Regions from separate parts of the Providencia sp. Marseille-Q8014 genome, predicted to be linked through region 1. Evidence: predicted binding sites of a transcription regulator. Region 1 holds the regulator's gene; each other region holds the start of a gene.
What was found. The regulator CRP, encoded in region 1, controls carbon source genes, mostly activating them, when cyclic AMP is high. The targets are predictions, from matches to a motif close to ATGTGANNNNNNTCACAT.
Positions count from the first base shown of each region.

Region 2: adhE (bifunctional acetaldehyde-CoA/alcohol dehydrogenase) is a predicted target of CRP. The motif match lies at 5,188-5,205, and genes of this name have one in related genera.
Region 3: ACWPW6_RS07305 (NupC/NupG family nucleoside CNT transporter) is a predicted target of CRP. The motif match lies at 6,426-6,443, and genes of this name have one in related genera.
Region 4: msrB (peptide-methionine (R)-S-oxide reductase MsrB) is a predicted target of CRP. The motif match lies at 1,653-1,670, and genes of this name have one in related genera.

Region 1 covers NZ_CBCOPT010000001.1:375,227-383,303, reverse strand. Annotated here, with positions in the region: gene murQ (N-acetylmuramic acid 6-phosphate etherase) at 1-250, shown strand, start outside; gene murP (PTS N-acetylmuramic acid transporter subunit IIBC) at 278-1,750, shown strand; gene ACWPW6_RS01650 (LysE family translocator) at 1,820-2,425, opposite strand; gene ACWPW6_RS01645 (hydrolase) at 2,521-3,495, shown strand; gene ACWPW6_RS01640 (YheU family protein) at 3,501-3,719, shown strand; gene ACWPW6_RS01635 (phosphoribulokinase) at 3,779-4,645, shown strand; gene ACWPW6_RS01630 (OsmC family protein) at 4,717-5,121, opposite strand; gene crp (cAMP-activated global transcriptional regulator CRP) at 5,428-6,060, shown strand; gene ACWPW6_RS01620 (hypothetical protein) at 6,243-7,337, shown strand; gene ACWPW6_RS01615 (aspartate aminotransferase family protein) at 7,404-8,077, opposite strand, start outside.
Region 2 covers NZ_CBCOPT010000001.1:2,097,248-2,105,324, forward strand. Annotated here, with positions in the region: gene galU (UTP--glucose-1-phosphate uridylyltransferase GalU) at 1-120, shown strand, start outside; gene hns (histone-like nucleoid-structuring protein H-NS) at 563-973, opposite strand; gene ACWPW6_RS09210 (thymidine kinase) at 1,524-2,153, shown strand; gene adhE (bifunctional acetaldehyde-CoA/alcohol dehydrogenase) at 2,302-4,959, opposite strand; gene ACWPW6_RS09220 (YchE family NAAT transporter) at 5,453-6,097, shown strand; gene ACWPW6_RS09225 (ABC transporter substrate-binding protein) at 6,726-8,077, shown strand, end outside.
Region 3 covers NZ_CBCOPT010000001.1:1,677,245-1,685,321, reverse strand. Annotated here, with positions in the region: gene gltX (glutamate--tRNA ligase) at 280-1,701, shown strand; tRNA gene ACWPW6_RS07335 (tRNA-Ala) at 1,920-1,995, shown strand; tRNA gene ACWPW6_RS07330 (tRNA-Ala) at 2,034-2,109, shown strand; gene gcvA (transcriptional regulator GcvA) at 2,156-3,058, opposite strand; gene ACWPW6_RS07320 (glutathione S-transferase family protein) at 3,172-3,795, shown strand; gene ACWPW6_RS07315 (LLM class oxidoreductase) at 3,805-4,824, shown strand; gene ACWPW6_RS07310 (DUF3820 family protein) at 4,893-5,108, opposite strand; gene ACWPW6_RS07305 (NupC/NupG family nucleoside CNT transporter) at 5,176-6,360, opposite strand; gene ligA (NAD-dependent DNA ligase LigA) at 6,678-8,077, opposite strand, start outside.
Region 4 covers NZ_CBCOPT010000001.1:2,075,454-2,083,530, reverse strand. Annotated here, with positions in the region: gene ACWPW6_RS09135 (YeaC family protein) at 688-990, opposite strand; gene msrB (peptide-methionine (R)-S-oxide reductase MsrB) at 1,109-1,522, opposite strand; gene gapA (glyceraldehyde-3-phosphate dehydrogenase) at 1,878-2,873, shown strand; gene ACWPW6_RS09120 (D-hexose-6-phosphate mutarotase) at 3,045-3,926, shown strand; gene ACWPW6_RS09115 (MipA/OmpV family protein) at 3,993-4,745, opposite strand; gene alr (alanine racemase) at 4,884-5,954, opposite strand; gene ACWPW6_RS09105 (D-amino acid dehydrogenase) at 6,003-7,304, opposite strand; gene fadR (fatty acid metabolism transcriptional regulator FadR) at 7,817-8,077, opposite strand, start outside.

The sequences.
Region 1 (8,077 bases):
CTTCGGCAATTTAATGGTCGATGTTGAAGCAACCAATGCCAAGTTAGTTGAGAGACAAGTCAGAATCGTCATGGAAGCGACTGAATGTGACAGGGAAACCGCAGAATCCGCGTTACAACAATGTCAAAGACACTGCAAAACAGCAATTTTGATGATCTTATCTGGGCTAAATGCACATGAAGCACGTCAATTGCTATCAGACAATAATGGGTTTATTCGTACGGCGCTCAACGTCGCAAAGTCCGTTTAATAAACGGAAACTGATAGGGTAAATGGCATGGCTAAAATCACAAAAGAAATGATGCAGGAGATCCTGCAAAAGGTCGGCGGCAGTGCAAATATTAAGCAAGCGGGAAACTGTATGACTCGCTTGCGTTTAACACTCAACAATGACCAACTTGTCGATAAAACAGCAATTAAACAAATCGCTGGCGTCCTTGGCGTCATCGAAAGTGATGAGCAATTACAAATTGTTCTAGGGCCAGGTAAAGCTCAAACTGCTGCTGACCTAATGAATCAAATACTCGAAAGTGGTGAGCAGGTCGTTGACGAAAAAACAGATCCTTCATTAGCAACGAACCTAAGTGCACTTGCCTCATCGAATAAGCAACAGATGAAGCAGAAACAAACAAGTGCAGTGCATCGTTTTTTATCTAAGTTTGCCACCATTTTTACTCCCCTTATTCCTGGGTTTATTGCTGCCGGTCTACTACTCGGTTTCGCAACATTAGCGACTCAAACCTTCTATCCGGAAGGGTTACCTAAAACCCCAGAGCAACAGACATTTGGCGTGCACTTAATTCTTTATATGTCGGTGTTCAGCAAAGGGTTATTTAGCTTTTTAAGTATTTTAATTGGCTATAATGCCCAAAAAGCCTTCGGTGGTAGTGGAGTCAATGGCGCGATTATTGCCGCACTCTTTGTATTGGGTTATGACCCCAATGCAACCACTGGGGTGTTTTCAGGAATGACCAACTTTTTTGGTTGGGATATAGACCCTAGAGGCAGCATTATCGGTGTGTTAATCGCCTGTATTTTTGGTGCATGGGTTGAAAAACAGGTACGTAAAATTATTCCTGCTAACCTTGATATGATTTTAACTTCCACCATTACCTTACTGATTGTTGGTGCGGCGGCTTATGTGGTCATCATGCCATTAGGTAGCTGGTTATTCAGTGGTATGTCATGGCTATTTATGCACCTCAATGGTAATCCATTTGGAACCGCCGTATTAGCAGGTTTATTCTTGATCGCCGTGATGTTTGGGGTACACCAAGGATTTGTTCCCGTCTATTTTGCCTTAGTGGATGCCCAAGGCTTCAACTCATTATTCCCAATTTTGGCCATGGCGGGTGCTGGGCAAGTGGGTGCCGCTCTCGCACTCTATGCAAAAGCGAAAAAAGATTCGGTTTTACGTAATCAAATTCGCGGTGCCATCATTCCGGGCTTCCTTGGTATTGGAGAACCCCTGATCTATGGCGTCACCTTACCACGCGTGAAGCCTTTCGTGACGGCCTGTTTAGGGGGGGCTGCGGGTGGTTTCTTTATTGGTTTAATTGCTTGGATGGGCTTACCTGTCGGACTGAACACGGTGTTTGGCCCATCAGGTTTAGTTGCCATTCCGCTCATGACCTCTGCCCAAGGTGTGTTTGCAGGTATGTCGGTTTATGTCGGTGGCATTGCCGTCGCTTATGTGTGCGGATTTATTTTCACTTACTTCTTTGGTAGCAAAAATATCGATTTGGATTAAATGATAGGGGGAGCCACAATGATTAGGCTCCCCCCTTCATAAAGGTTTTTTGCCGTTTACCGCACATTTTTATTCAAGCCAAATCAAGAGGACGCAAGCTGCCGTTAATAGTCCCATCACTATATTAAAAATAAACCACGCACGACGGCTTCTTAAAAAATGGCCAATGAAGACTCCGCCAGCCATCCAAATTACCCCTGCCACTAAATTAACCATGACCACGGCAATACTCATTATAATAATCGATTGAGTAAACAGTTCTCCGGGGAGACTATAACTACCGACAGCACCGAGCCCCATCATCCAAGCTTTTGGATTTAAAAATTGTAACAACCCACCTTGATACCATTTGATGTTTTTGGCAACGGTACTCTCTGTTTTCAATGGTGAATAGCTGGCGGTTGCGGTTTTCCATGCCAACCACAATAAATATATACTACCAACGATTTTCATGCCGATATGTAATGCGGGATAAAGCAATAAAAGCGCTGCAACACCAAACGCGGAAAGGTAAAGTATAGACTGCATACCCAACATGATCCCCAATAATAAGGGAACACTGCGACGGAAACCATAATTGGCAGTGCTTGATGTTAACAACATGTTGTTAGGACCGGGTGTTATTGCTGCAATAAATAGAAACGTAAAAAGTGAAAAAACTAGTCCTAGACTCATTTATAATCAATCCTAACGATTAAGTGCACTTGCATCACAAAAAAATAACAGTATGTTATGTGCCCCACAAGGGTATTACTAAATTAAATAAGGCTATGTCAGAAAACTTTCGACCAATCAACTGGGCTAAGAATCCACACCTTCAAACATTATTGCCAAGGATCTTTCGACGTACACCGAAAATTAAGCCTATTTGGCAACGACTTGAGTTACCTGACGGTGACTTTATCGACCTTGCTTGGAGTGAAGCCCCTGAGCTGGCACGCGATAAACCGCGTTTAGTGATATTTCATGGCTTAGAAGGTAGTTTTAAAAGCCCTTATGCTCATGGCATGTTAGAAAGCGCCCAGAATCACGGTTGGTTAGGGGTGATCATGCATTTCCGAGGTTGTAGTGGTGAACCGAATCGTCAAAAGCGGATTTATCACTCAGGTGAAACCAGTGATGCGCGGTATTTTTTGCATTGGCTAAAACAGACTTGGGGAAATGTTCCAACCGCTGCTGTTGGCTATTCTCTTGGTGGTAATATGCTTGCTTGCTATTTAGCGGAAAGTGGTGATGAGGCAGACCTTGATGCAGGGGTTGTCGTATCTGCTCCTTTGATGCTAGAACCTTGTTCGATTCGCATGGAAAAGGGGTTTTCCCAATTCTATCAACGTTATTTACTGAATGGATTGAAACGTAATGCCACACGCAAACTGGTGCGTTACCCAGGTTCATTACCCCTAAATTTAGCGCAACTGAAGCAACTAAAACGTATTCGTGAGTTCGATGATGTGATCACGGCTAGGATCCATGGTTTCGAAAATGCGACAGATTATTATCAAAAATGCAGTGCGTTACCAAGGTTACCCCGTATTACCAAACCGACATTAATCATTCATGCCAAAGATGACCCTTTTATGGCACCTGATGTCGTGCCTGATTTAGCACATTTACCCGCGAATATCGAATATCAAATGACTGAACATGGTGGACATGTTGGTTTTGTTAGCGGTTCCTTTAGGAAACCAGAAATGTGGTTAGAAAAACGTATTCCTCAATGGTTAACAGCATATTTAAGTAAATAAACGTCATGATTATTCCTTGGAAAGATTTAGACCCTGACACTTTAGAAAACCTGATCGAAGCTTATGTCTTACGTGAAGGAACAGATTATGGTGAACATGAAAAGTCGTTACAACAAAAGGTAGACGACGTAAAACGGCTGTTAGTTTCAGGAGAAATTGTGCTAGTCTGGTCAGAATTACATGAATCTGTTAATTTTATGCCAAAAAGTCAGTTTCGCCCGTAAACCCGTTTCGCTCATGATTTTAATAAGCATGGACGCAAACGCAGCACAGGGAGTCCATGATGTCAAAAAAGCACCCAATTATTGCAATTACTGGTTCTAGTGGTGCCGGAACCACCTCCACAAGCTTAGCATTTCGTAAAATATTCCATCAGTTAAATATCCAAGCGGCAACATTAGAAGGGGATAGTTTCCACCGTTATACGCGTCCAGAAATGGATATGGCGATTCGCAAAGCAAGAGAACAAGGCCGCCACATCAGCTATTTTGGTCCCGAAGCGAATGATTTTTCATTGTTAGAACAGACCTTATTAGATTACAGCTTACAGGGTGGAGGTCAATCACGTAAATACCTTCATACCTATGATGAAGCTGTACCCTATGGGCTTCAGCCTGGCACATTCACACCGTGGGAACCCTTACCTGCAAATAGTGATGTTTTATTCTATGAAGGCTTGCATGGCGGTGTCGTCACGCCTGAAAACGATGTCGCACAGTACGTCGATTTATTAGTGGGTGTGGTTCCAATCGTTAACCTTGAATGGATCCAAAAATTGATCCGCGATACAACAGAACGGGGGCATTCACGAGAAGCCGTCATGGATTCCGTCGTACGTTCAATGGGTGACTATATTAATTATATTACCCCTCAATTTTCACGTACCCATATTAATTTCCAACGTGTACCGACTGTCGATACATCCAATCCATTTTCCGCTAAAGCGATTCCTTCACAAGATGAAAGTTTCATTGTCATTCGTTTTAGGGGGCTAGAACAGATCGACTTCCCTTATTTATTGTCGATGTTAAATGGTTCTTTTATATCCGCAATGAACACTATCGTTGTACCAGGTGGAAAATTAGGATTAGCGATGGAGTTAATCATGACACCGTTGGTCGAAAAACTCATAAAAAGAAAACATGATTAATAATAAATGATGCTTATTATTATTTAAAATAAGCATCATAAATTAAAAAATTTATATAATTAATAAATAAATTATTGGTTTTTGATTTCAAAACTGTGGGTAACAGTGACGGCTTTTTCTAACATTAATGAGACCGAGCAATATTTTTCAGCAGAAAGCTGAACAGCGCGTTCAACCGTTTTTTCCGTTAAATCCGTTCCCGTTACAATAAAGTGCAAATTAATATGGGTAAAATAACGAGGTGCTTCATCCCTACGCTGTGACGTTAATTTAACTTCACAACCCCTCACGTCATTACGGCCTTTTTGTAAAATAGAAACAACATCAACAGCACTACAACCGCCCGCAGCCATCAAGACCATTTCCATTGGGCTAGGCGCTTTATCACCGGAATTACCGTCCATCATAACTTGATGACCTGAAGCTGATTCGCCTAAAAAAGAGAGCCCTTCAACCCATTTAACTCTTGCTTCCATATTTTATTCCCCTAGGAAAAAGTTTATCTAAAAGATTACATTGTTACATAAACCCTTTCAATCAAATAGGCGCTTTATGATGCTGAATCGATAAAAACAAGACTTTCTGAGTTTAATATGTTACAAACAAAGTTCCACCTGATAGGGTTAAGATCAAAACTCAAGGTTTCAATTGATTATATTATAGTGTTGGTATTAACTTGCTCTATAATGCGAATTAATATGCTAAGCTAGTGACTTTAAAAAACCAGCTATTCTGGTGACGATTAACCGAATGGCTGTATTAACATACAGAGGATAACGCTAATGGTTCTCGGCAAGCCACAAACAGACCCTACTCTTGAATGGTTTTTGTCACACTGCCATATTCATAAATATCCATCCAAGAGCACTCTGATCCATCAGGGTGAAAAAGCAGAAACCCTTTACTATATCGTTAAAGGCTCAGTGGCTGTTTTAATCAAAGATGAAGAAGGCAAAGAAATGATCCTCTCCTATTTAAATCAGGGAGACTTCATTGGTGAACTAGGGTTATTTGAAGAAGGGCAAGAACGTTCAGCTTGGGTCAGAGCAAAAAGTGCCTGCGAAGTCGCTGAAATTTCTTATAAAAAATTTCGTCAGCTTATTCAGGTTAACCCTGATATCCTTATGCGCCTTTCCGCGCAAATGGCAAGCCGCCTACAAACCACATCAGAAAAAGTCGGTAATCTGGCTTTCCTTGATGTCACAGGCCGTATTGCTCAAACGCTACTTAATTTAGCGAAACAACCCGATGCGATGACGCATCCAGATGGAATGCAAATTAAGATCACACGCCAAGAGATTGGCCAAATTGTCGGTTGTTCCCGCGAAACGGTTGGTCGCATCTTAAAAATGCTAGAAGACCAAAACCTTATCTCCGCGCATGGTAAAACTATCGTGGTGTACGGTACTCGATAAACCTATAATTCGTCTGACCTCAATTGCATAATGGCTTTATATCTTTGATATAGAGCCATTTTCCTTCGATATCACCACAAAACCAGCAAATAGCATAAGTATCGTTATTTTATATTATTCATATCCACTAAAAAATAAAATCTAGAATAATTAATATACTATTATTTAAAGGTTTTATTAAAATGAAAACAAGTCAACATCACCCATCCGTAAAATATATCAACCAAACAGTAGCGGCTCATGCAGAGATGCTCAAACGTGGCAATCTGACAACTGAAACAATCGCTGAATCATGTCGTATAAAAAGAAATAATCTAGAAGCAAAGTATAAGTTTCTTAACGAAATACATAGCACTAAGCCAACCTCAATCACCTTATCGACACCCGTAAAATACGATGATAACGCATGTCAGGTACAGCAAACTAAAATCGATGTAGCAATCAATACCGCCAATATTCTCAATAAGAGCCAGCTCCCTTCTTTACCCTCATTATCGTTACCCTTTTCCTATTCATTAAAACCAAGCATGTCAAAAAATACGATTAAAACAAATGAGCGTCATATCTGTGATAACCAATCAACCTCCCCATTAAATGTGAAGAGACCGACGTCTGAATGTCATCTTCAACAAAAACTTGAGCAGTTGAAATCTAAATGTCATCACGTGTTAGATAAATTAGAGGCTAATCGCTATTCTGCTGAATCTCTAAAAGATCGCTCAATGCTCTACCTGAAAAAATCAGAACTCAATGCAAGCCTTATTGGTACAAACTATTCAGAACTGGATTTAGTTTGGTATATGGATAAAAAAGAACAAACTCAATCCGAGAAAGACACCATTATTAAACACTTCACTCAACCGAAACCAATTTCATATCAAAAAGGAAGTCGCATTCCCCTCAAAATAGCCACCACGACTAAGGAACTCAATCCACCGAAAAAGGAACAGTCAATTCATCAGACCGCTCATGTCATCTCTTCTCATTATCAAGGCACTGGACGCGTCATTATAAATGGGCAAGTTAAAAGAGGTCTGACTGAAATAGCATTATCCCCTTGCGTTTCTGAAACTCACAACAAGGCAGATCCCCAACAAATACAAAATAAGGGAAACCGCATTAATCACACAAAAAATATAAGCACGCAAAGTTCTCGTAAAATAAAAAAAACGATTACTCCAAATAATGCTCAAAATGCTCCTGTTATTATTCGAAAAACATTTGCGACATTAGAGGAACAGCAGGCGTCAGTAGAAAGGTTATACAAAAAAAGATAATGATCTAATCTACTCATCAATGGTTAAAAACTCAAAGAGGTTAATACCTCTTTGAGTAAAAGACATTTATTTATTTTTTAATACGTTTTCAATCACTGTTTCTAATTTTTTCATACCACTATTAATTTCTTCCTCAGAAATAATTAATGATGGAGTAAAGCGTAATACATTTGGCCCAGCATTGAGCATCATTAATCCCTCAATGGCACACGCCTGTAAAATCTCTTTCGAACGATGATTGAGTTGGTTTTTCAATTCTGCACCAATTAATAACCCTTTCCCTCTGATCTCAGCAAAAATATCATATTTTTCATTGAGCTTATTCAAGTGGGAAACAAATAGCTCATGTCGCTTGATGACACCATCCAACACTTTTGGTGTATTGATAATATCAAACGCCGCATTACCGACAGCACAAGCTAACGGATTTCCACCATAAGTCGTACCGTGTGTACCAAGCCCCATTTCTTGCGCTATTTCATGGGTGGTCAGCATCGCACTAATAGGAAAACCGCCACCAAGAGCTTTCGCAGTGGTCAGAATATCGGGTGCCACACCATAATCCATATAAGAGAATAACTTACCAGTACGCCCCATACCACTTTGCACTTCATCAAAGACCAATAGAGCCTTATTATCATCGCATAACTGACGTACGCCTTGTATAAACGCTTGCGTTGCAGCAGTGACGCCCCCTTCCCCTTGTACAGGTTCCAATACGACCGCACATGTATTTTCAT
Region 2 (8,077 bases), 1.7 Mb from region 1:
GGTAATAAGCTAGGTTATATGAAAGCCTTTGTAGAATATGGGTTGCAGCATGATACTTTAGGCAAAGACTTTTCCCAATGGATTAAAAATTTATCACACGAGTTGAACAGTTCTAAATAACACAGCTTCTCTCTATGATGATTGATAAAAGCTAACTGGAAGGTTGGCTTTTTTTGTTTGTTGATTTTAGAACAGTCGATAGTTAAGGGTAGTGTAATGTAAATTATTATTTAATTTAATTTACATATTGAATGGGTAAATACATCATTTTTTTGTATAACCCTAAATCTGATTATTCAATCACGCGTTTGAGGGTAGGGCAAATTACATAACTTTACTTTATGGTGTGACAAAATTTAAATCATAATGATAAATAACTTGGAGATAAAAAGTTCAACGACGGTTATAGCAGGTTGCGGTGTTTGGGTTAGGGGGCTTTTATTTAATACAGGGAATATTGGCGGTGCTATTTGTATAGACAGGCTTATATAATAAAAAAAACAAATATCAGATAAAAAAAACGCCCTAATATTAGGGCGTTTTTTTGAATAAGGTTAAAATTTTAGATTAAGAAATCGTCCAAAGATTTACCTTGTTCTTCAATGGCAATCTTGATAACAGCTGGCGTACGGCCTTGGCCTGTCCAAGTTTTAGTTTCGCCATTTTCATCAACATATTTGTATTTAGCAGGGCGAGCAGCACGTTTAGCACGAGTGCTAGTGCCTTTACCTGTATCTAAAATTTGAACAAGTTCGTTTAGATCGATACCTTGTTCCTCTGCCATTTGACGGAAACTTTCCAGCTTACGGCTTTTCTCTTCTAGCTCTGCACGAGCTTGATTTTCTTCTTCACGACGTTCTTCAACAACGACGGTTAATTTTTCCAGCATTTCTTCCAGTGATTCTAAAGCAATTTCTCTTGCTTGTGCACGAAGAGTACGGATGTTATTTAATGCTTTTAAAGATTCGCTCATTTTCCTGGTCTCAAATTTAATTGTTGGCCTGTGTACACTAATAATAGAATGCTATTTTATTTTCTGCAATAGCTAATTTACACTATTAGTTTAAAAGTTATCTTTACCAAAAGCAATTTTTTTACAAAAGAAATATTAACTTTTCACTGATATATATATACCGCTATTATCAATATCCAAACTAATGAAAAACGGATTCAATTAACCGAAGTTTTTTTGGATTATAATTTGAGGTACTCACTCGTAAACGGTGACATCTTTATTAGTGGTAAAATCTCAAATAAATGAGCCTAAACGTAAATTTTCTTTTTTTGATACAGCAGGCTAGCTATATGATTGATAAAATAACAGGCTATTTTGCACAAACGATAGTTCGTTATTTTACCTGTTATAGGAGCAAAAAAGGTGTTTAGTATCAGTCTAAATTCATTAAAGCCAATAGAGTTTTGTGTATTGTGCTGTTTTTAAACCCTTAAAATGCGGATTGTTAATCTAATAACATGTTTTATGGTAAGATTATTTCGTTTATTAATTTAGAGGAACTAGGCTGATGGCTCAGCTATATTTTTACTATTCTGCTATGAATGCGGGAAAATCGACATCCCTGCTGCAATCTTCTTATAACTATAATGAAAGAGGAATGCGCACATTGATTTTCACCGCTGAAATCGACACTCGCTTCTCGCAAGGTAAAGTCTCTTCTCGAATTGGGCTGTCTGCGGATGCGTTACTATTTTCGCCTACAACGAATATGGCTGAAATCATCAAAAGTGAAAATGGGATAAAAAAGGTACATTGTGTCTTAATTGATGAGTGTCAATTTTTAACAAAACAGCAAGTTGAACAGCTATGCGATATTGTCGATAACTGTGATATTCCCGTTTTATGTTATGGCCTGAGAACCGATTTTTCAGGAGAATTGTTTGCGGGTAGTCAATATTTATTAGCATGGGCAGACAAATTAGTCGAATTAAAAACAGTGTGCTATTGCGGTCGTAAAGCAAATAAAGTGTTGAGAATAGGGAATGATGGTATTCCCGTCTACGAAGGCGCACAGGTCGATATAGGCGGTAACGAGAAGTATATTTCAGTGTGTCGTAAGCACTATACGGAAGCCATCGAACAAGCAAAACTAATGAATCAAGGGGTTATTCCTAAGGTTGCTATTCACTTTAATTAACGTTAACTAATTGATGGTTACTGGAAATAAAACAGAGGCAGGGCGTTATTAGTTGATAAAAGTGTATAATAAATAATTACTTATTATATTACCCAAAAAGGCACTGGTTTTTAATCAGTGCCTTTTTATTAATTGTGCAATTATTTAATTATTTCTTTGAATTTTTCTTTTCTGTTTTCGCGGTTGCGACAACAGGTTCTTCAGTAAATTCACGTCCATAATAGGAATCAAGTAGCAGTTGTTTTAACTCGGAAATTAATGGGTAACGTGGGTTTGCACCTGTACATTGGTCATCAAACGCGTCCTCAGACAACTTATCAACATGCGCTAAGAAGTCTGCCTCAGCAACGCCAGCTTCACGTATAGACTTAGGAATGCCTAAATCTGCTTTGATCTCTTCAAGCCAAGCCAATAGCTTCTCAACCTTCGTATCGGTACGATCACCCGCTTTCGTCAGACCTAAATGGTCAGCGACTTCAGCATAACGACGACGTGCTTGTGGGCGGTCATATTGGCTGAATGCGGTTTGTTTGGTTGGGTTATCGTTGGCGTTGTAACGAATCACATTACTAATTAATAGTGCATTAGCTAATCCGTGCGGTATATGGAATTCAGACCCCAGTTTATGGGCCATTGAGTGACATACCCCTAAGAAGGCGTTTGCAAATGCAATACCTGCAATGGTAGCGGCGTTATGAACACGTTCTCTTGCCACAGGGTTAGTCGCCCCTTCATGATAGCTAGCGGGTAGATAGTCTTTTAATAAGCTCAGCGCTTGTAGTGCTTGCCCATCTGAGTATTCGTTCGCTAAAACAGAAACATAAGCTTCTAGAGCATGCGTCACAGCATCTAAACCACCAAATGCAGTCAACGATTTCGGCATGTTCATGACTAGGTTTGCATCAACGATCGCCATGTTAGGTGTTAGAGCATAGTCTGCTAATGGATATTTTTGACCTGTTTTATCATCAGTAACTACCGCAAATGGTGTCACTTCAGAACCAGTACCAGACGTTGTGGTAATAGCGACTAATTTTGCTTTCACGCCCATTTTGGGGAAGCGATGGATACGTTTACGGATATCCATAAAGCGTAATGCTAACTCTTCGAAATGGGTTTCTGGGTGCTCGTACATTACCCACATAATTTTGGCGGCATCCATTGGTGAGCCACCACCTAATGCAATAATGACATCAGGTTTGAAGGCGTTCATTTGTGCTGCACCTTTACGGACAACGGTTAAGGTTGGATCAGCCTCAACTTCAAAGAAGACGTCAGTTTCAATATGATGTTGTTTAAGGACATTAATGACTTCTTCGACATAGCCATTATTGAATAAATAACCATCAGTCACGATAAACGCACGTTTTGCACCATCCGTTGCTATCTCTTCAAGGGCAATAGGAAGACAACCGCGACGGAAATAAATTGAGTTAGGAAGTTTATGCCATAACATATTTTCAGCTCTTTTCGCCACAGTCTTAGTATTAATTAAGTGTTTTGGTCCAACGTTTTCAGAGATGGAGTTACCTCCCCATGAACCACAACCCAGTGTGAGAGAAGGCGCTAATTTAAAGTTATATAGGTCACCGATACCACCTTGTGAGGCAGGGGTATTAATCAAAATACGCGCTGTTTTCATTTTCACGCCAAAATAATTAACGCGTTCAGCTTGGTTATCTTGATCTGTATATAAACAAGAAGTGTGACCAATTCCGCCCATTTCCACCAGTAACTCTGCTTTTTCTACGGCATCTTCAAAGTTTTTACCACGATACATGGCGAGTAGTGGGGAAAGTTTTTCATGAGCGAATGGTTCTGATTCATCAATGACTTTAACTTCACCAATCAGAATTTTTGTCGTCACAGGAACAGTGATACCGGCCATTTCTGCAATTTTGTAGGCAGGTTGGCCAACAATGGCGGCGTTGAGATTACCATTTTTAAGAATAACGTCTTGAACAGCTTTCAGTTCTTTGCCTTGCAAAATATAGCCGCCATGGCTAGCAAAGCGTTCACGAACTTGATTATAGATTTCATCAACGACCACAACGGATTGTTCTGAGGCACATATCACGCCATTATCAAACGTTTTTGACATCAAAATAGAGGCAACAGCGCGTTTGATATCCGCAGTTTCATCGATCACTACAGGGGTATTTCCCGCACCTACACCAATAGCCGGTTTACCGGAACTATAGGCGGCTTTTACCATACCCGGACCACCAGTTGCTAAAATCAGATTGATGTCATCGTGATGCATGAGTGCATTGGATAATTCAACAGATGGCGCATCTATCCAACCGATGATATCTTTTGGTGCACCCGCGGCTATTGCTGCTTTTAGAACGATTTCAGCCGCTTTATTGGTTGCATTTTTTGCTCTTGGGTGTGGTGAAAAAATAATTGCATTTCGTGTTTTTAAGCTAATCAGCGACTTAAAAATAGCGGTTGATGTTGGGTTAGTGGTTGGCACGATACCACAGATAATGCCGATAGGTTCTGCAATTGTGATGGTACCGAAAGTTGGGTCTTCTGAAAGCACGCCACAGGTTTTTTCATCTTTATAGGCATTGTATATATACTCGGAAGCAAAGTGATTTTTGATCACTTTATCTTCAATAATACCCATGCCTGATTCTTCAACCGCCAGTTTTGCGAGAGGGATTCGTGCATCTGCTGCGGCAAGCGCCGCTGCGCGGAAAATACGGTCAACTTGTTCTTGAGAGAAGTTAGCGAATTCACGCTGAGCTTTTTTGACACGAGCAACGAGGTCATTGAGTTCGGTAACATTAGTTACTGACATAGAGATTACTCCTGATAAATGTTAAACTTTTTAAGCCAATGAGCAGTGCATCCAGAAACACAACGGTGTTACAAAAGTGAGTAGATAATTATAGTTTATATTTATTATCATACTTTGCTTATCCGCTTATTGGCTTAAAAAGCTTTTAAATCAATATGAAAAGCGTACTTTTCTTAAATTTTCTCTCCCTATCAGTTAAGAATAGATTAACATTATTCATATTTATTAACGTGATCTAAATCACAAAAAATCAAAACTGAAACCTTTCAGCATGGCAATTTTAGCCAAATTCGCTTCTTTTTTGGAAATTAACCCAAAATATCGTTATTACGCTGGTGAAATAGAGAAATAGCCTGCTTTTTGTATGCTTATTAAGCCGATGGTTAATCGTGGTAACTAAAACAAAACTTAGCACAATGTATTTCATTAATTTAATGATAAACTTTATCTATCGATCATTTTCTCAAACGAGACTTTTTGAAGGTGCTAATGAGTGGGTGCAGGATTACTTGATTTATCAGGCTATATAAAATTTTTTATCGGCCTTTTTGCGTTAGTAAACCCAGTAGGGATCTTACCTGTGTTTATTAGCATGACCAATTATCAAAGTAGTGCAGGGCGTAATAAAACCAATACGATCGCGAATACTTCTGTAGCTATCATTTTATGTACGTCCTTATTAATTGGCGATTCTATTCTTCAGCTATTTGGTATTTCTATTGATTCGTTTCGTATTGCGGGGGGGATCTTGATAGTGACTATCGCAATGTCAATGATCAGTGGGAAAATTGGTGAAGATAAACAAAATAAGCAAGAGAAAACAGAAACTGCCGTCCGTGATAGTATCGGCGTGGTTCCTCTTGCGTTACCTTTAATGGCAGGGCCAGGGGCAATTAGTTCTTGTATCGTTTGGTCATCTCGCTGGCATGGATGGCAAAATTTTATCGGCCTTGCGCTGACAAGTATTGTATTTGCATTTTGTTGCTGGTTACTGTTTCGTTCAGCGTCATTATTAGTTCGTTATTTAGGACAAACAGGTATCAACGTCGTGACGCGTATTATGGGCTTACTTCTGATGTCATTGGGGATTGAGTTCATTGTCACAGGTGTTAAAGCGATATTCCCAGGCCTTCTCTAATCCACTCCAAAAATGACTAATACCTCCTAATTAATCGTCACTAATATGGCGATTAATTAGGTTGTTATCGCATTAGTAATAATATTCTGAACGTTATAGTGCTTAAGCAATAAAGCGTATGTGGGTTTTTTTACTATCTCGTGTTAATAGAAAAAATAAAAGCCCAATATCATTATTTGATTATCATCAAAGGGATAATTTCACACATTAATGTGCTGTTATTTTGTACTATTATAGTCTGGCAATACTTATAATAATATGTCGCATTTTTTGTCAAAGAAGGTATAAAAAGTAAGGAAATGTGAGCTGAGTAAATTTTTACGCTATTTAATTTATCTAATGTTAATGATATGTTTAAACCAGTCCTTGGTATTTAAATATAGCAATAACAGATAAATCCTCTGTTAGTACCGTAAAATCATAATGTTTATTGATTTGTATAGTAACGATAGATTTCAGCATAATTACACAATGTTAACAATTTGTTGTTTTTTATAGGTGGTACTTGTGAATTATGAAAACTAATCTAAAAGGTGAGTGGTATCGCTAACTTAGGATATTACTTTGACGAAATAAGCCGATTAAGTGCTGGATTTTGTTGTAGCAACACTTATAACCTTTGAGGGTGATGATGAATTTTCTTTATAAGAGTTTGTGTTCACTACCTATTTTTTTAGTTGCATTTCATTCTAATGCCGCGCCTGTAGCGACGGCAGTTAAACAAGCTATTACGATTAATAATGGTTCTGAAGTTGCTTCATTAGATCCACATAAAGTTGAGGGTATACCGGAAACCAGTATTATCCTTAACCTGCTTGAAGGGCTCATTTATACGGATGTTGACGGTAAAGTCACGCCAGGCGTGGCTGAAAGTTGGACTAATGAGAATTATACCACTTGGGTATTTACGCTCAGAGATAATGCGAAATGGAGCGATGGTTCTCCTGTGACTGCCCAAGATTTTGTTTACAGTTGGCAGCGATTAGCTGACCCAAAAACAGGTTCACCTTATTCAAGTTATCTGCAAAGTGCCTATATTGAAAATGCTGCTGAGATTTTAAAAGGTCAAAAACCACTGGAGTCGCTAGGTGTAAAAGCACTCGATGAAAAACATTTACAAGTCACGCTGAGCCATCCTGTGCCTTATTTTATTGATATGCTTAACCATACGGCGATGAAACCCGTAAATAAGCAAGCAATTGAAAAATACGGGGATAAGTGGACGCAAAGTAATCATTTTGTCGGAAATGGCGCCTATTTATTGGATAAGTGGGTTGTTAACGAACGTATTGTTCTTAAACGTAACCCTTTGTATTGGAATAATCAGAATAGCAAAATAGATGAAGCAACTTTTTTAACCATTTCGTCGGAAGTCAGTGATGTCAATCGTTATCGTAGTGGTGAAATTGATATTAGTAATTCCGCTATTCCCCCCGTTTTATATAAAAAAATGCAATCAGAGCGACCAGATGAATTATATGTTCGTCCTTACTTATGCACTTTTTATTATGAGATTAATAATAACAAGCCACCTTTTACTGACCCCAGAGTGCGAGAAGCCATAAAACTCGGATTGGATAGAGACATTATTACTCATAAAATTATGGGACAAGGGCAGATAGTTGCTTATGGTTTTACGCCTACTTTTATTAATAATAGTGATTTTTCACCGCCTGAGTGGGCCAGTTGGAGTGATGAGAAACGCTATCAACGTGCAAAAGCGCTTTTAGCTGAAGCAGGCTACAATGCCGCGAATCCACTTAAATTTTCTCTGCTTTATAACACTTCTGATCAAAACAAACAGCAAGCCATAGTTGCTGCTTCCATGTGGAAAAAAAATATTGGGGCAGAAGTGAGCTTACAAAATCAAGAATGGAAAACATCATTACAAAGCCGCCACGACGGTAATTATGATGTCGTACGTGCGACTTGGTGTGCCGACTATAATGAGCCTTCTGCATTTTTGAACATCATGTCTTC
Region 3 (8,077 bases), 1.3 Mb from region 1:
AATATTTTTATGCTTGAAAAATCTCCTTTATTTTTCTTTTACGACTGATTTTATTTGCCTCAACTATCGATAACTTGATTGAGGTATCACTTTAGAGTGATAGAATAGAGCAACATTTTAGACTTGTTGACGAGTTTCTCGTGATGAATAACGTGTGCTGCTGACCCCGTTTTCATCAAATGAACCTAAAGTAGAAGATAAGTTTGTGCTTCATCTATCTTCTTAGTCTAGAGAAGCCCAACATGTTAGAAACCACGTATCGCAATTAAGGCAATCTCGATGAGTAAAATTAAAACCCGTTTTGCACCTAGCCCAACAGGCTATTTACATGTTGGTGGAGCGCGTACTGCGCTTTATTCCTGGTTATTCAGCCGTCACAATCAGGGCGAATTTGTTCTGCGTATTGAAGATACCGATTTAGAACGTTCAACCCAGGAAGCTATCGATGCCATTATGGATGGTATGAACTGGTTAAATTTGAATTGGGATGAAGGCCCTTATTATCAAACGAAGCGCTTTGATCGCTACAACGAAGTCATTGATCAAATGCTTGACGCGGGCACCGCTTATCGTTGTTACTGCTCTAAAGAGCGTTTAGAAGCATTACGTGACCAACAAATGGCTTCTGGTGAAAAACCGCGCTATGACGGCTGCTGCCGAGATCACGCCCATAATCACACACCAGACGAGCCTCATGTCGTTCGTTTCCGTAATCCACAAGAAGGCTCAGTTATTTTTGATGATAACATCCGCGGTCCTATTGAGTTCAGTAACCAAGAGCTCGATGATCTCATCATCCGCCGTACAGATGGTTCACCAACTTATAACTTCTGTGTGGTGATTGATGACTGGGATATGGAAATTACTCACGTTATCCGTGGTGAAGACCATATTAATAACACCCCTCGTCAAATTAATATCCTCAAAGCGCTGGGCGCGCCGGTTCCAGAATACGCGCACGTTTCAATGATTTTAGGTGATGATGGGAAAAAACTGTCTAAACGTCATGGTGCAGTCAGTGTAATGCAGTATCGTGATGAAGGTTATTTACCAGAAGCGCTACTCAACTATTTAGTTCGGTTGGGCTGGTCACATGGCGACCAAGAAATCTTTTCTCGTGAAGAGATGATTGAATACTTCAGCCTAGATGCCATTAGCAAATCAGCCAGTGCATTCAATACCGATAAATTACTTTGGTTAAACCACCACTATATTAATCAGTTACCTGCTGAAGAAGTCGCGGTTCATCTTGCATGGCATATTGAACAACAAAATATCAATACTGAAAACGGCCCACAATTAGCTGAGCTAGTGAAATTGTTAGGCGAACGTTGTAAGACGTTGAAGGAAATTGCAGAATCTTGCCATTACTTCTATGAAGACTTTGCTGAGTTTGATGCCGATGCCGCGAAAAAACACTTGCGCCCTGTTGCTCGTCAACCATTAGAAACCGTCAAACAAAAATTAGCGGCAATCACTCATTGGACAGCTGAAAATGTTCATCAAGCCATTGAGCAAACAGCCGCAGAGCTTGAAGTCGGTATGGGTAAAGTCGGTATGCCATTACGTGTTGCAGTGACAGGTGCCGGCCAATCACCCGCGTTAGATGTGACTGTACATGCGATAGGTCAAGCGCGTTCAATCACTCGTATTGATAAAGCATTAGCTTTCATCAGCGAACGCGAAGCGTCTGCACAATAACGCCTCCCCCAAAGCCCTATTTAAAATAGGGCTTTTTGCCATGTTTAGCTTTGTTAATAAATCATTCGCAACGATTAATCACCGGCCAATACCTCACTAAACCCCGTTCTTGATGATTAAATGCTCTATAATTCAGCAGTTAAACTCAATTTCACATTATTTGATTGACACCCTAGCATTGCTTGAATATTATGCCCTCCGTCCAAAGGATTTTGTTTGGGGCTATAGCTCAGCTGGGAGAGCGCTTGCATGGCATGCAAGAGGTCAGCGGTTCGATCCCGCTTAGCTCCACCATCTAATTCCCTGTTAGGTGGTATCAAAATCATTTTGTTGGGGCTATAGCTCAGCTGGGAGAGCGCTTGCATGGCATGCAAGAGGTCAGCGGTTCGATCCCGCTTAGCTCCACCACTCCCTTTTTCAGTCTCCCCCTAAATATTAGAAATTGACCTCGTTATTATTCTATATTCATTGCAGCCTGCTGCTGTATCCAGCAAACAAATGCATCTATTTCAGGTCGTTGCCGTGAGGCTTCCAACATCACTAAATAATACGCGAATTGAGCTGGCCAAGGCTTATCAAGCACTTGAATTAATCTTCCCTCAGCCATTTCCTGTTGAGCATAGGCTTGAGGCACCAACGCAATCCCTTGCCCTGCAATAGCCGCTCGAATCAGTAAATAATCATCATCAAAGGTGCTGCCCCTTTTTGCTCTTTCATCAATTTTAACGCCATGAGCGGTTAACCATAATGACCAGTCTGCACGGTCACTGTCTTGTAATAATGGGTAATTTAAACACGCCTCTGGGGTGACGGGCATTTTTGTGATTTTACCATGAGTGAAAAAATGCGGGCTAGCAACTGGCAGTAACGTTGGCGTCATTAGATGCTCTGTATGCAATCCCGGATATTTTCCCAATCCATGACGGATCGCAATATCAACAGGATCTTTTCTTAGATTAACGAGATTTGCAGAAGCTTCGATACGTAATTCAATTTCTGGATAACGAGTTCTAAAATCGCCTAATCGAGGGATTAACCATGAGGCGGCGAAAGAAGGAACGGTGCTAATGGTTAAACTATTTTTGACTTTCGTCTCTTCCAATTGCCGCATACTACTTTCGATCTGTTCGAATGCCTGTAAAAGCGTAGGATAGATGCGAGCAGCCTCCTCGGTTAGTACCATGTGATAGCGCTGCCGAATAAATAATGGGCGCCCTACACGCGTTTCTAGCAAGCGAATTTGTTGGCTAACTGCACCTGAAGTCACGCCGAGAACTTGCGCTGCCTGTTTTATGCTGTTGTACCGAGCCACCTCGGTAAAAGCGCGTAATGCTAATAGCGGTAATACGGGATTCATAATTTAGTTTCTCTAAACTCAGAGTTAGATTAAATCGTTTTATTTTACTGGTTTTAAACGAAATACTAAAAAGTCTTACATCATATGTTTAGTTTAACTCATCGAGAAATAAAATGATCGAACTCTATACTGACAGCTCACCAAATGGTTTTAAAATCACCATTCTATTAGAAGAATTAGCACTCCCCTACCGTTTGCATACCGTTAATATTGATAAGGGGGAGCATAAACAGGCTGATTTTTTAAATTTAAACCCACATGGACGGATCCCTGTGATAACGGATACGGAAACAGGGATAACTTTATTTGAATCAGCTGCAATTTTGCTCTATCTAGCTGAAAAAACCGGAAAACTTCTTGATAGAGACCTAAGAATTCGCTGGGAAACCATAAAGTGGCTACAGTTTCACTCCGCAAGTGTTGGGCCAATGCTAGGGCAAAGAGTTCATTTTGAAATTTTTAGTGAGTTACAGATCCCTGAAGCCATCCAACGTTATCAACATCTAAGTGACAATGCTTTATCCGTTTTAAATAACCAACTACAACATCACCGCTATCTCGCTGGAGAACAGTATTCCATTGCAGATATTGCTAATTTTGGTTGGTTGCATATTGCACGTATTGTTAATTTTGACTTCAGCCGTTTTGAGCACCTTTGTGCATGGTACGAGCGTATTGCTAAACGCCCTGCCGTCGTCAAAGGCATCACTTTGCCAGCCCCCGCCACTGGAGCCTAAAAGGATAAAATGAATAATATTAACGAAATAAACAATATGGCCTTTTCCAATCATCCAGGCTATCAAAGGATGTTCAAAGCCGATTCATTAACAGTCGGGGTATTTTTACCTCTACGTTTTTACCGCAATGATATTCGTGTGCTGACTGGACAAAGTGTATTGATTCAAGAAATTGACAAGCATAACTTCGCGGCCATCTGGGTACGCGATATTCCCTTATTCACGGCTGATTTCGGCGACGCAGGGCAACTTTTCGATCCCTTTACCTATCTTGCTTTTATTGCAGCCCAAACAAAAAATATTGCTTTAGCCACAGGCAGTGCCATTTTTACCTTACGTCATCCTATCGACCTTGCCAAAATGGCAGTGACCATTGACCAACTATCAGGAGGCCGCCTTGTGCTAGGTGTCGCTTCTGGTGATAGATATATCGAGTTTCCTGCTTATGGTTTGCAACACAATCAACGAGCAGAACGTTTTGCAGAGTCTATACAGCTTTTCCGACAATTGATGCAACACGGGGAATTAACCGTTAATTCATCACTTGGACAATTTACGGGGGTAGAGTTGCTTCCTAAGCCTAGTACAGGAGAAATCCCTTTAATTGTGACGGGTAATTCAGGACAGTCGTTGCAATGGATTGCAGATCATTCAGATGGATGGTTAACCTACCCCGGTTCCACTAGCGATAAACAAGGCCCGATACGACTCGCTGAGAAAATTCGGACATGGCGTAATTTAATACCAGACAATCATTTTCGCCCGCATATCACTAATGAATGGATTGATTTAGTTGATGACCCTAATTATCCAAGAACAGCATTAAATGGGGGTTACGTGCTACGAACAGGACGTCATGGGCTGATCGAATTATTAGAACAATGGCAGTCAGCGGGTGTTAATCATGCCGCCCTTGGCATTCAATTTTCTCAGCGTCCTGCTAAAGACGTTATTGAAGAAATTGCCTTAGACATTTTGCCTCTTTTTCCAACACATCAGACCGTGGCAACACGGCCTATGGATTGGTAGCAAATAATCACTCCATTTGTTTATGTACGGCTCTCACAGACGATGATAGCCGTTAATCAATTACAAGCCTAAGAACGCTTTAAAGGCTTTACAAGGCCATCTAGCCCCTCTATTTTTAAGCCTAATGCCATTTCCATCAATTGCCCTAATCGCCCTTGTGGAAATTCCCCTTTTTTATAGAACCATAAGAGGTATTCTTCTGGAAGGTCAATCAAAACACGACCTTTATATTTGCCAAACGGCATTGATGTGTTTGCTATATCGATCAGATCTTGTTTTTCCATTTGCCCTCCAAAAACAAAGCGGCATTCATCATGAATGCCGCTCAACACTTTAACACTTTTTAGTGAGTTACAGAATCAATCCAACAACAGCCGCTGATAGGAAGCTCACTAAGGTTGAACCGAACAGTAATTTAAGACCAAAACGAGCAACTGTGTTCCCTTGTTTCTCATTCAACCCTTTGATAGCACCTGCAACAATACCAATTGAAGAGAAGTTAGCAAATGAGACTAAGAAAACCGATAGGATCCCCACTGAGCGGGTCGATAGTCCAGCAGCAACGGCTTGTAAGTCACTCATCGCAACGAACTCATTGGTTACCATTTTCACCGCCATAATACCGCCTACTTGTAATGCTTCGTCGGCTGGAATTCCAAGTATCCAAGCGAATGGATAGAATACATAGCCCAACATGGTTTGGAATTTGATATCAAAGATAGCCATACAAATACCATTAACCATGGCAATCAATGCAATAAAACCGATTAACATTGCTGATACGATAATCGCAACTTTAAAACCTGCAAGAATATATTCACCCAGCATTTCAAAGAAGCTTTGCCCCTCATGAATGTTGCTCATTTGCAACTCTTCTTCCGCTTCTGGTGGGTACGGGTTAATCAAAGAGAGAATAACGAAAGTACCAAACATGTTAAGCACTAATGCTGCGACCACAAAACGCGGTTCTAACATGGTCATATAGGCACCCACAATAGACATCGACACTGTCGACATCGCGGTCGCTGCCATCGTATACATTCTACGCTCAGACATTTTGCCTAACTGATCTTTATAAGCAATAAAGTTCTCTGATTGTCCTAAGAGCAGTGAACTGACCGCATTGAATGACTCTAACTTGCCCATTCCATTAACTTTAGATAATACCGTCCCGATGACACGGATCACAATCGGCAACACTTTGATATGTTGTAAAATACCGATGAGCGCGGAGATAAAGATAATGGGACAAAGAACTTGTAAGAAGAAGAATGCTAAATTTTCTTCGATCATCCCCCCAAAAATAAATTTGGTTCCCTCCGCTGCATAACCTAATAAATGGGTAAAGACCCCCGCAACAGCAAGTACGAATGAAGAACCTATATTCGAATGTAAGAAAAAATATGCCAATGCAACTTGGATAACGAGGAGTTGAATAACATAACGTAACCGTATCGCTTTACGGTTACTACTCGCTAATACGGCAAGTGCGCCAATGACTATAAGGGATAAAACAAAATGCAGGATCGAGGTCATATGCGACTCCATACAAATTTAATAATGCGGTCATATGACTATTCTATGTAATAGACGACATTTAAATGCGATAAGCATCACATTAGCATGAAAATGAACACTGTGTATTTTGTGAAAAGACTATATGGCTCACACTTTTAAGGAGAAATTCGATTCTCGGCAGGAAGATTGACGCAGGTCATATCAATACGCATTTTATAGGTAATACACCATTTCTTCAAATATTGATGCAATAAACTTTAAGCAGCAGTGAGTCAGCAGAGGCATAAATACCGCTAACAGCACTGCAACTTAAATACGATACGTCAATAAAAAGATTAGGCACCTAATAACGCAATAAGCTCATCTTCATCAATGACGGGTATACCTAACTCATTCGCTTTCGCCAGTTTTGAACCCGCAGCTTCACCCGCAATAACCAAATCCGTCTTCTTAGAAACGCTACCAGAGACTTTCGCGCCCAAGGCAACTAATTTATCTTTCGCCTCATCGCGAGTGAGTCGACTGAGAGAGCCAGTTAAGACAACGGTTTTTCCTGCAAATGGGCTGTCGATAGTACTCGCATCTACAGCAACCGCTTGTGGCCAATGGATATTCGCTTTATGTACGAGATCATGAATAACAGCTTGGTTGTGTTCTTCACGGAAAAAGTTAACTACGTGCTTCGCGACAACATGACCAATGTCTTGTACGGTTTTTAGGGACTCCTCATCAGCCGTCATCACTGCCTCTAACGTGCCATAGTGTGCCGCTAAATTTGCAGCGGTTGCCTCTCCCACTTCACGAATACCTAACGCATAGATAAAACGAGCTAATGTGGTTGATTTGGATTTGTTTAATGCATCGACCAAATTTTGTGCTGATTTCGGCCCCATACGATCAAGCCCCGTCAAAATCCCCGCGGTTAATTGATACAGGTCAGCAGGGGTTTTCACATATTCTTTTTCGACTAATTGGTCGATGATTTTATCGCCCATTCCATCGACGTCCATGGCTCGACGGGAAACAAAATGTTTAAGTGCCTCTTTGCGCTGAGCACCACAAATCAAACCGCCAGTACAACGTGCAACTGCCTCACCTTCTACGCGTTCAACGTCTGAACCACAGACAGGGCAATGGGTTGGGAAGACAATTTCACGGCTATCAGCAGGACGTTCTGATTCGACGACGCTAACAATTTGTGGAATAACATCACCGGCACGACGGATCACGACAGTATCACCGATATGCACACCTAAACGCTCAATTTCGTCAGCGTTATGTAGCGTAGCATTACTGACGATGACCCCCGCCACTTGAACAGGTTCAAGACGAGCCACAGGCGTAATAGCACCTGTACGACCAACTTGGAATTCCACGTCTTTTAAAAGGGTCATTTGCTCTTGTGCAGGGAATTTAAAGGCTGTCGCCCAACGCGGGGCACGTGCAACGAAACCTAACTCTTCCTGAGTCGCTATGGCGTTAATTTTAATCACTACGCCATCAATATCAAAGCCGAGGGTTGGCCGCGCTTTTTCTATCTCATGATAGAAGTCTAATACGGCCTGAGCACCTGTACGTAATTGGACATAATCGCTGACCGGTAGTCCCCATGCTTTAAATTGCATGAGACGCTCATAATGCGTATCGGGTAAAGAGCCTTCTTCTACCAAGCCGACGCCGTAACAATAGAAAGTTAATGGTCTTTTAGCCGTAATTCGTGGGTCGAGTTGACGTA
Region 4 (8,077 bases), 1.7 Mb from region 1:
GGGTAAAACATCACGCTATCATTTCAGATTAACTGCATCCTCTTTTGATCACTAAAGCTATCATGTTGCGAGCCCACTTTACCCTTGCTGTGACACACTTAAGTTTGCTCGCCGTCTGTTTAAACCGCTGCGTTCTTGTTGCTTTAATGGTTGAAACTTAACGAGCAGTTTTAGTCAATATAGTAACCTTCCGTTCTGTTACTGGAACAATAGCTACGGAACGCGAATATGAGTTGCTATGGCTCCCACCAGCTCCTCCTCACCGGTGACTCTTCCATGGTTATTATCACTATCAAGGCTTGCCGATACGCTCATGAGAATCATTATTTGCCATAAATTATCTTTATTTATTAAGCAAAATTATAGGCGTGTTTATCGAAACAGTGCTTTGATGCTTTTTATGGTACCCCCAATAAATAACCTTAATTATCAATGACTATCATCAATTTAAATAAACAGTGAACAAATTAATTAAAGCCGACTTTGAGGCCGTAAAAATCTTTCTCATGCCAGACTTTATGTTTGAAAAATCGTCGGAAGAAATTATTTGAAAGAAAAGAGTAAATGAGAAGACAATTTCATAATGTGCCTCTTAACCTTTTGTATTAGCGGAGAAGACCGTTTTAGCAATAGCGTATTATCGATATGACTTGCCTCTTATTGAGATAAAGAGGCAAGCAGATGAAACTAGTCTTTGTTTTGTGGTTTCAATGTCGCCAGCATCTCGCCTTGAAACATTGATTTGAGCTCCTGCTTACTTTTCATGGTAATTTGCCCATCCGTACCAATCGTCATATGTTCAGGGTCATGATTGTGACGCGATTGCCATAACATCACCATTTGTAAGCTATGTTCTTTTTGTTCTGCGGTTAAAGCGACACCATCAGGCCATTTTCCTAATTCAACAGCGGTCACTAAACGCTGATAAATCTCAGGGGTCATCACTGATAACAGTTGCTCTAATTGTTCTGGCTCTAACTCTATACTCACTTCACGACTCCTTCAAAGAGACTCAGCAAATCATCTATCGATATTTCATGATCTATTTCAATTTAGCTGAATCGATAATGCTTTATTTTGTTTTTTAGCTTCAGCTTGCTTCAGCACCCTATCCACGAGTCTTTTCGCCGGTTTGCTCATCGATAAAGCTTAATGATGCTGAATTAATGCAGTAACGCTGCCCAGTAGGTTGCGGTCCATCAGGAAAGACATGTCCTAAGTGAGCATCACAGTTTTGGCAGCGAACTTCGATTCGATGCATGCCATGAGAGAAATCTTCGATGTATTTAATCGCATCTTCATTCACTGGCTGATAAAAACTAGGCCATCCACATCCGGCATCAAATTTGGTCTCTGATAGAAAAAGTGGTGTACCACAACACAGACATTCATACACCCCATCTTTACGATTATGCAATAAAACCCCAGTAAAAGGACGCTCTGTTCCTGCTTGTTGGGTCACATATTGCTGAATATCATTTAGCTCCGAAATATCAATCGGTTGCTTACTTTTATCTGTCATATCAAACCCAAATATTGAAATCACTTAGTGGTATTAAGCTAATAATACCCCCATTTGACGCAACAAAAAATTAACAACAAGTTTTATAAAGATATTCTAAACTAATTAACACGCTGCTTTGTGTTTTGATTTGTGACGGGTTTCACATATATCACTGATAGCAGGTTTCATTATCCCGCACAATCCCGATAATACGTGCGGATGTATTTGCCTCTAAAGTGGCTGACAAGTAAGCAATTAGTGCGAGTAGTTTTGATTTTTTTCAATAATTGACACGATTCCGCTTGACGGCTGGCAAGGTTTTGGTAACTTTAACTACAACTTAATTCACGAATAAATAGCTGGTGGAAATACTATGACTATCAAAGTAGGTATTAATGGTTTTGGTCGTATTGGCCGTATCGTTTTCCGTGCTGCACAAGAGCGTTCTGATATCGAAATCGTTGCTATCAACGACCTGCTCGATGCAGACTATATGGCTTACATGCTGAAATATGACTCTACTCACGGTCGTTTCAACGGTACTGTTGAAGTTAAAGATGGTCACCTAGTTGTAAATGGCAAAAAAATTCGCGTTACCGCAGAGAAAGATCCTGCAAACCTGAAGTGGAACGAAGTGGGTGTTGACGTCGTTGCTGAAGCAACGGGTATCTTCTTAACAGATGAAACCGCACGTAAACACATCCAAGCAGGCGCGAAAAAAGTTGTTCTGACAGGTCCTTCAAAAGACGACACGCCAATGTTTGTTATGGGTGTTAACCATAAGAGCTATGCAGGTCAAGAAATCGTTTCTAACGCTTCTTGTACAACTAACTGCTTGGCCCCTCTGGCTAAAGTTATCAACGACAAATTCGGTATCATCGAAGGTCTGATGACAACTGTTCACGCAACTACAGCAACGCAAAAAACTGTTGATGGCCCTTCTCACAAAGACTGGCGTGGTGGTCGTGGTGCTTCTCAAAACATCATCCCATCTTCAACAGGTGCAGCTAAAGCAGTAGGTAAAGTTATTCCTGAACTGAATGGCAAGCTGACCGGTATGTCTTTCCGTGTTCCGACGCCTAACGTTTCCGTTGTTGACTTAACTGTTCGTATGGAAAAACCAGCGACTTACGCTCAAATCTGTGATGCTATCAAAGAAGCTGCTGCGGGCGAGCTGAAAGGCGTTCTGGGTTATACTGAAGATGACGTTGTATCAACAGATTTCAACGGCGAAAAACTGACTTCAGTATTCGATGCTAAAGCAGGTATCGCACTGAATGATAACTTTGTAAAACTGGTTTCTTGGTATGACAACGAAACTGGCTATTCAAACAAAGTTCTTGACCTGATTGCTCATATTTCTAAATAAGAGTCATTCATGTTTTAAGGTTAATTTGAGCCGCCTTTTGGCGGCTCTTTTGTTTTATTTACCGCCAATTTTGTCGGGAGTCCCCCACTTACGTCTCAGGGAGAATGACGGTTTTCCTGAGTTCTGCTAACCTATTTGTATTCACTGTTCCATATATACAGGCAAATAATTATGCATGATACACTCTTTGCTTTACCCGTTATTAAGCAACTTTCAGCCTACATTAGCCAACGTCAGTTGGGTGAACTGCCCTTAATTATTATTTCTCACCCTAAAGTACGTGGTGCTGTTAGCATTCAAGGTGCTCAACTAATTGATTGGCAACCTCATGGTCAAAAACCGTGTATCTGGCTCAGCAGTGAAAGTGCATTCAAAGCAGGCGCCGCTATTCGCGGTGGTATTCCTATTTGTTGGCCTTGGTTTGGTCCTGCTGGCAGCCCTAGCCATGGTTTTGCACGGATTTTACCGTGGCAGTTTACTGCACATAATGAACACGAAGATGGTGTGATCCTCACCTTTACCCTCACCGATAACGACTATACCCGTAAACTCTGGCCACATGAGTTTACCCTCATATTACGTATGAAACTCGGTGAAACTTGTGAATTAGAGTTAGAAAGCTATGGTGATTTTGACACTACGGCCGCCATGCACACTTACCTCAACGTTGGTGATATCCATAAAACGACGGTCTATGGCCTAGGTGGTCATTATTTTGATAAGGTGAGTGATCGTGAAGTCTATGCAGATAAACCCCTAAAAATAACCGCTCATACTGACAGAATTTATTCTGAGCCAGAAGAGTATAGCTTGGTCAGAGATGATTGCTGGTCACGCACTATTGAAATCCATCATTATCATAATTCTGATGTCGTGTGCTGGAATCCATGGGCTGAATTATCATGCAGCATGCAAGATATGCCAAATAATGGTTATAAACAGATGGTCTGTGTCGAAACAGCACGCATTAATCAGCCAATGAAAAGCGAAAGTCAGCACCCTGCTCGCCTTTCCTTAGTGATGATGACACGAGACAATAAACCGCAAGAGTAATACATAAAATAAAGCCCCAAAAGCATATCGCACGTCTGGGGCTTTTTAGGCATTTCTATTCAGCCGTTAGAATGTGTAGGTCACACCACTCCAAACAATTGCAGAAACAGATTTGTTAACCATTGGGCTATCTTTAACCTCATTTGGTAAACGGTCAACACGCCCCATGGCGAATGCACTCCAGTTTTCAGTAAATTTATAGTTACCTGATAGCTCCACATATGGCGTCCAGCTATCACCTGGGCGGTAACGAGCTAAACCACTATTTTGTGACTCTTTTGAGGAGACCCCATATTCATAGCGGTTTTGGTTTTTGCTATCCCATTTGATACCAACACCTGGCACCAAAGACCATTTATCGCCATGGAAACCATACAGATAAGCAACTTCCGCACGTAAACCATTACTGATGCCTAACATATCCCCTGAAGCGATGGTTCTGATCGTTCCCCAATCCGCTCTGTGCTTGTAGGTCAGACCGCCCATGACCGTGTCTCTGCGACGATCCAGTTCACGCATATCGCGATCATCATTGTCTTTTGGTTTAAAAAATTGTGGATAGTAATAAGCGTCAAGGGATAATTGGTCAACTTGATCATTCCACAAATAGTAACCTACCGCTAAGGTATGAAAGTAAAAATTTTCCCCTTCATAATTAACAATGGGAACTGGTGTAACATAATCTTTTGTTTTTATGCCTTTATACGGTGTTGATTGTGCTAAAACCGAACCACCTACAGACCAAGTGCCTGCTACCGCAGCGGAAGATAAGAAACCTAGTGCAACAGCAAGTGATGTTAATTTAATTGTTTTAGACATATAAAACCTGAAATATTAGATAATTGAACAATAGTGTGCATCATACCTTGATGCACACCTTAGCCAAAATGCTAGTAGAGATGATCACATTTTTAGCTAAATTTATAGCTATGTCTAATAATAGTTTATGCAATTATTCTAATTTTCATATTTCACTGGCACCCTTTTAGCCAATGCGCACATCAATTCATAGCCAATAGTGCCTGCTGCCTGTGCAACATCATCAATGGGTAAATTTTTCCCCCACAGTTCCACTCGATCACCAATCTTGGCCCCAGGACAGTCACTAATATCGATAGTCAACATATCCATCGAAATAGCCCCTAATATTGGGCAACGCATTCCATTTAACCAAGTGGGTGTGCCTGTTGGCGCATGACGAGGATAACCATCCGCGTAACCACATGCGACTGTCGCAATTTTCATTGGATGAGTCGCCGTAAACTTACTGCCATAACCAATTGATTCACCCTTAGCGATATCATGCGTTGCAATAATTTGTGATTGCAACGTCATCGTTGCGCGCAGATCCTTATCAGCAATATCTTGCCAACAACCACTTGGTGATGCGCCGTACAGAATGACGCCAGAACGTACCCAGTCATAATGCGTATCTGGATGCCATAACGTGGCACCTGAATTAGCAATACACACAGGTAGACTCTCATCAATAAACGACTTAATGATTTGGTGTGGTTTGTCTGTTCCTGTCAACGTATCTGAGTTAGCAAAGTGAGTCATCAATGTCACCGAAGCCACATTATTGATTGCAGAGAGTCGGTGCAGTACCGCTGCATACTCTTCAGGTCTAAAACCAAGGCGATTCATACCACTATTCAATTTGACATATACGGGTATTGCAGAGTTAACCGTTGCATTTTCTAGCGCATCTAATTGCCAATGGCTATGCAGTGCCGTTGTCAACTGATATTGGTCTATCAGCTGTAGATCGTCAGGTTGGAAAAACCCCTCTAACAATAAAATAGGGCCTTGCCAACCCTGCTCACGTAACAAAATAGCCTCATCCAAATCTAAAATGGCAAAACCATCTGATGCGGCTAACGCATGCCAGACTCGTTGAATACTGTGCCCATAGGCATCTGCCTTCATGACTGACCATATTTTCGCTTGTCCAACATGCTGACGCACAATGGATAAGTTATGGGTAAAATTTTGCAGGTGAATGACCGCACTAATTGGGCGAGGCATCGTGTTTCCTTCTTTTTATGCTATCCGAATGTATTTCCAGCCAATTGCTCAACGCGCAGGCGATAAATCACCGTTTGGAATTAATTTGGTATTAAATCCATCTATATATCTGAATACGGATAAATCGTCCGATGCAATATCGGGTTTATTGCCAGAAATCAAATCAGCCAATAGCTTGCCTGAGCCACATGCCATCGTCCAGCCTAATGTCCCGTGCCCAGTATTTAAATATAAATTGCTATAAGCCGTAGGACCAACAATCGGCGTACCATCTGGTGTCATTGGTCTTAATCCAGTCCAAAATGTGGCTTGAGAAATATCCCCACCGCCCTGATAAAGATCTTGCACCACCATCTTTAAGGTTTCACAGCGTTTTTTTAATACATTCAAATTGAATCCAACAACCTCAGCCATACCACCGACACGGATACGATCATCAAAGCGTGTCACGGCTATTTTGTATGTTTCATCCAATACCGTTGATGTTGGTGCACGTTGAATGTCAATGATAGGCATAGTCAAAGAGTAGCCTTTCAAAGGATAAACTGGGATTTTTACTAAATTATGTAATAACGATGTTGAATACGAGCCCATTGCCACGATATAACGATCGGCCTGCAATATTTCGCCTTCACAACGTATACCACTGACTTTATTTCCCTCAGTCAGAATTTGTTCAATGTGACAACCAAATCGAAATTTCACGCCTAAATCTTGAGCCATTTTGGCGAGTTTTTTGGTAAATTGCTGACAGTCACCCGTTTCATCGTTCGGTAAACGCAATCCACCTGTCAATTTATGTTTCACATAGTCTAGGGCTGGTTCGGCTTTCACTAACTCATTTGCCGTTAATAACTCGTATGGCACCCCTTCTTGCTGTAAAACAGCAATATCATTTGCTGCATTATCAAACTGTTTTTCAGTCCTAAATAGCTGCAATGTACCGCCTTCACGTCCTTCATAAGTAATGCCTGTATCAGCACGTAATTGACGAATGCAGTCACGGCTATACTCAGCAATTCTGACCATACGGCTTTTATTCATTGCATAATGCTGAATATCGCAATTTTTTAACATTTGCCACATCCAACGTAATTGAAACAATGTTCCATCTGGCCGAATTGCGAGAGGGGCGTGTTTTTCAAACATCCATTTCACTGCTTTAAGGGGAATACCGGGCGCTCCCCATGGAGTGGCATAACCAGGGGAAATTTGCCCTGCATTACCTGCACTCGTTTCTTCGGCAACATCCATTTGTCTATCTAGCACAGTCACTTCATGCCCTTCTCGTGCTAAATACCAAGCTGTCGTAACACCGATGACACCTGCACCTAATACTAAAACTTTCATTATTCCCCCTGCCATGTAGCATGAAATATTTTTAGTTAGAATAATATTCTATAATTTATTTCCCAATATGGTTGATTAACATTTTTAACAATTCAGATAATTAATTCAAATTTCATTACAAATACTTTACACTTTGGTTTTAAATTCTATTGGCAAAATTTTACAAAATTAAATATAACCAATAAAAACAATAAAATATGTATTATTTGCGGTCTGGACAGTTGCTCGATCGTGGTTTAATTTAGAGTTTTACACTGTCTTATTGGGATTTTATTTTGGAAGGACAACTTTTAATATATTTTAATTTACCACAGCATGACAGATTATTACTCTAATCATATTACTTAGTGTGAATAACACCTTTGTTATTGCGCAGTTTTTAGAATTGACGAAAATTTAGTGACTTAGGACACAAAATAAAAAAGCCAGTAGGTTAAATAAACCAAACTGGCCTTAGTGATGACAAACAGATGTTAGATTAAAGAAGGCAATTGAGGTGCGCTCCGTTAAAATTATCGGCTATTGGCGAGATCATTAGGCATATTGCCTTGCATACTGTGCCAAATCATCCCACTCTCTTTACCATAATTCCTAACACATTCCATGATACGTTCATACGCTTGCTCGCGGCATAAATTGGCTAGCTGCTGATAAAAATTAAGCGCAAGACGTCTCGCTTCTGGATTCGAGAAATAATAACGCCCAACGCGGGTATAAAGCCCTTTCAACCCATTGATAATTAAACCATAAATAGGGTTTCCAGACGCAAACGC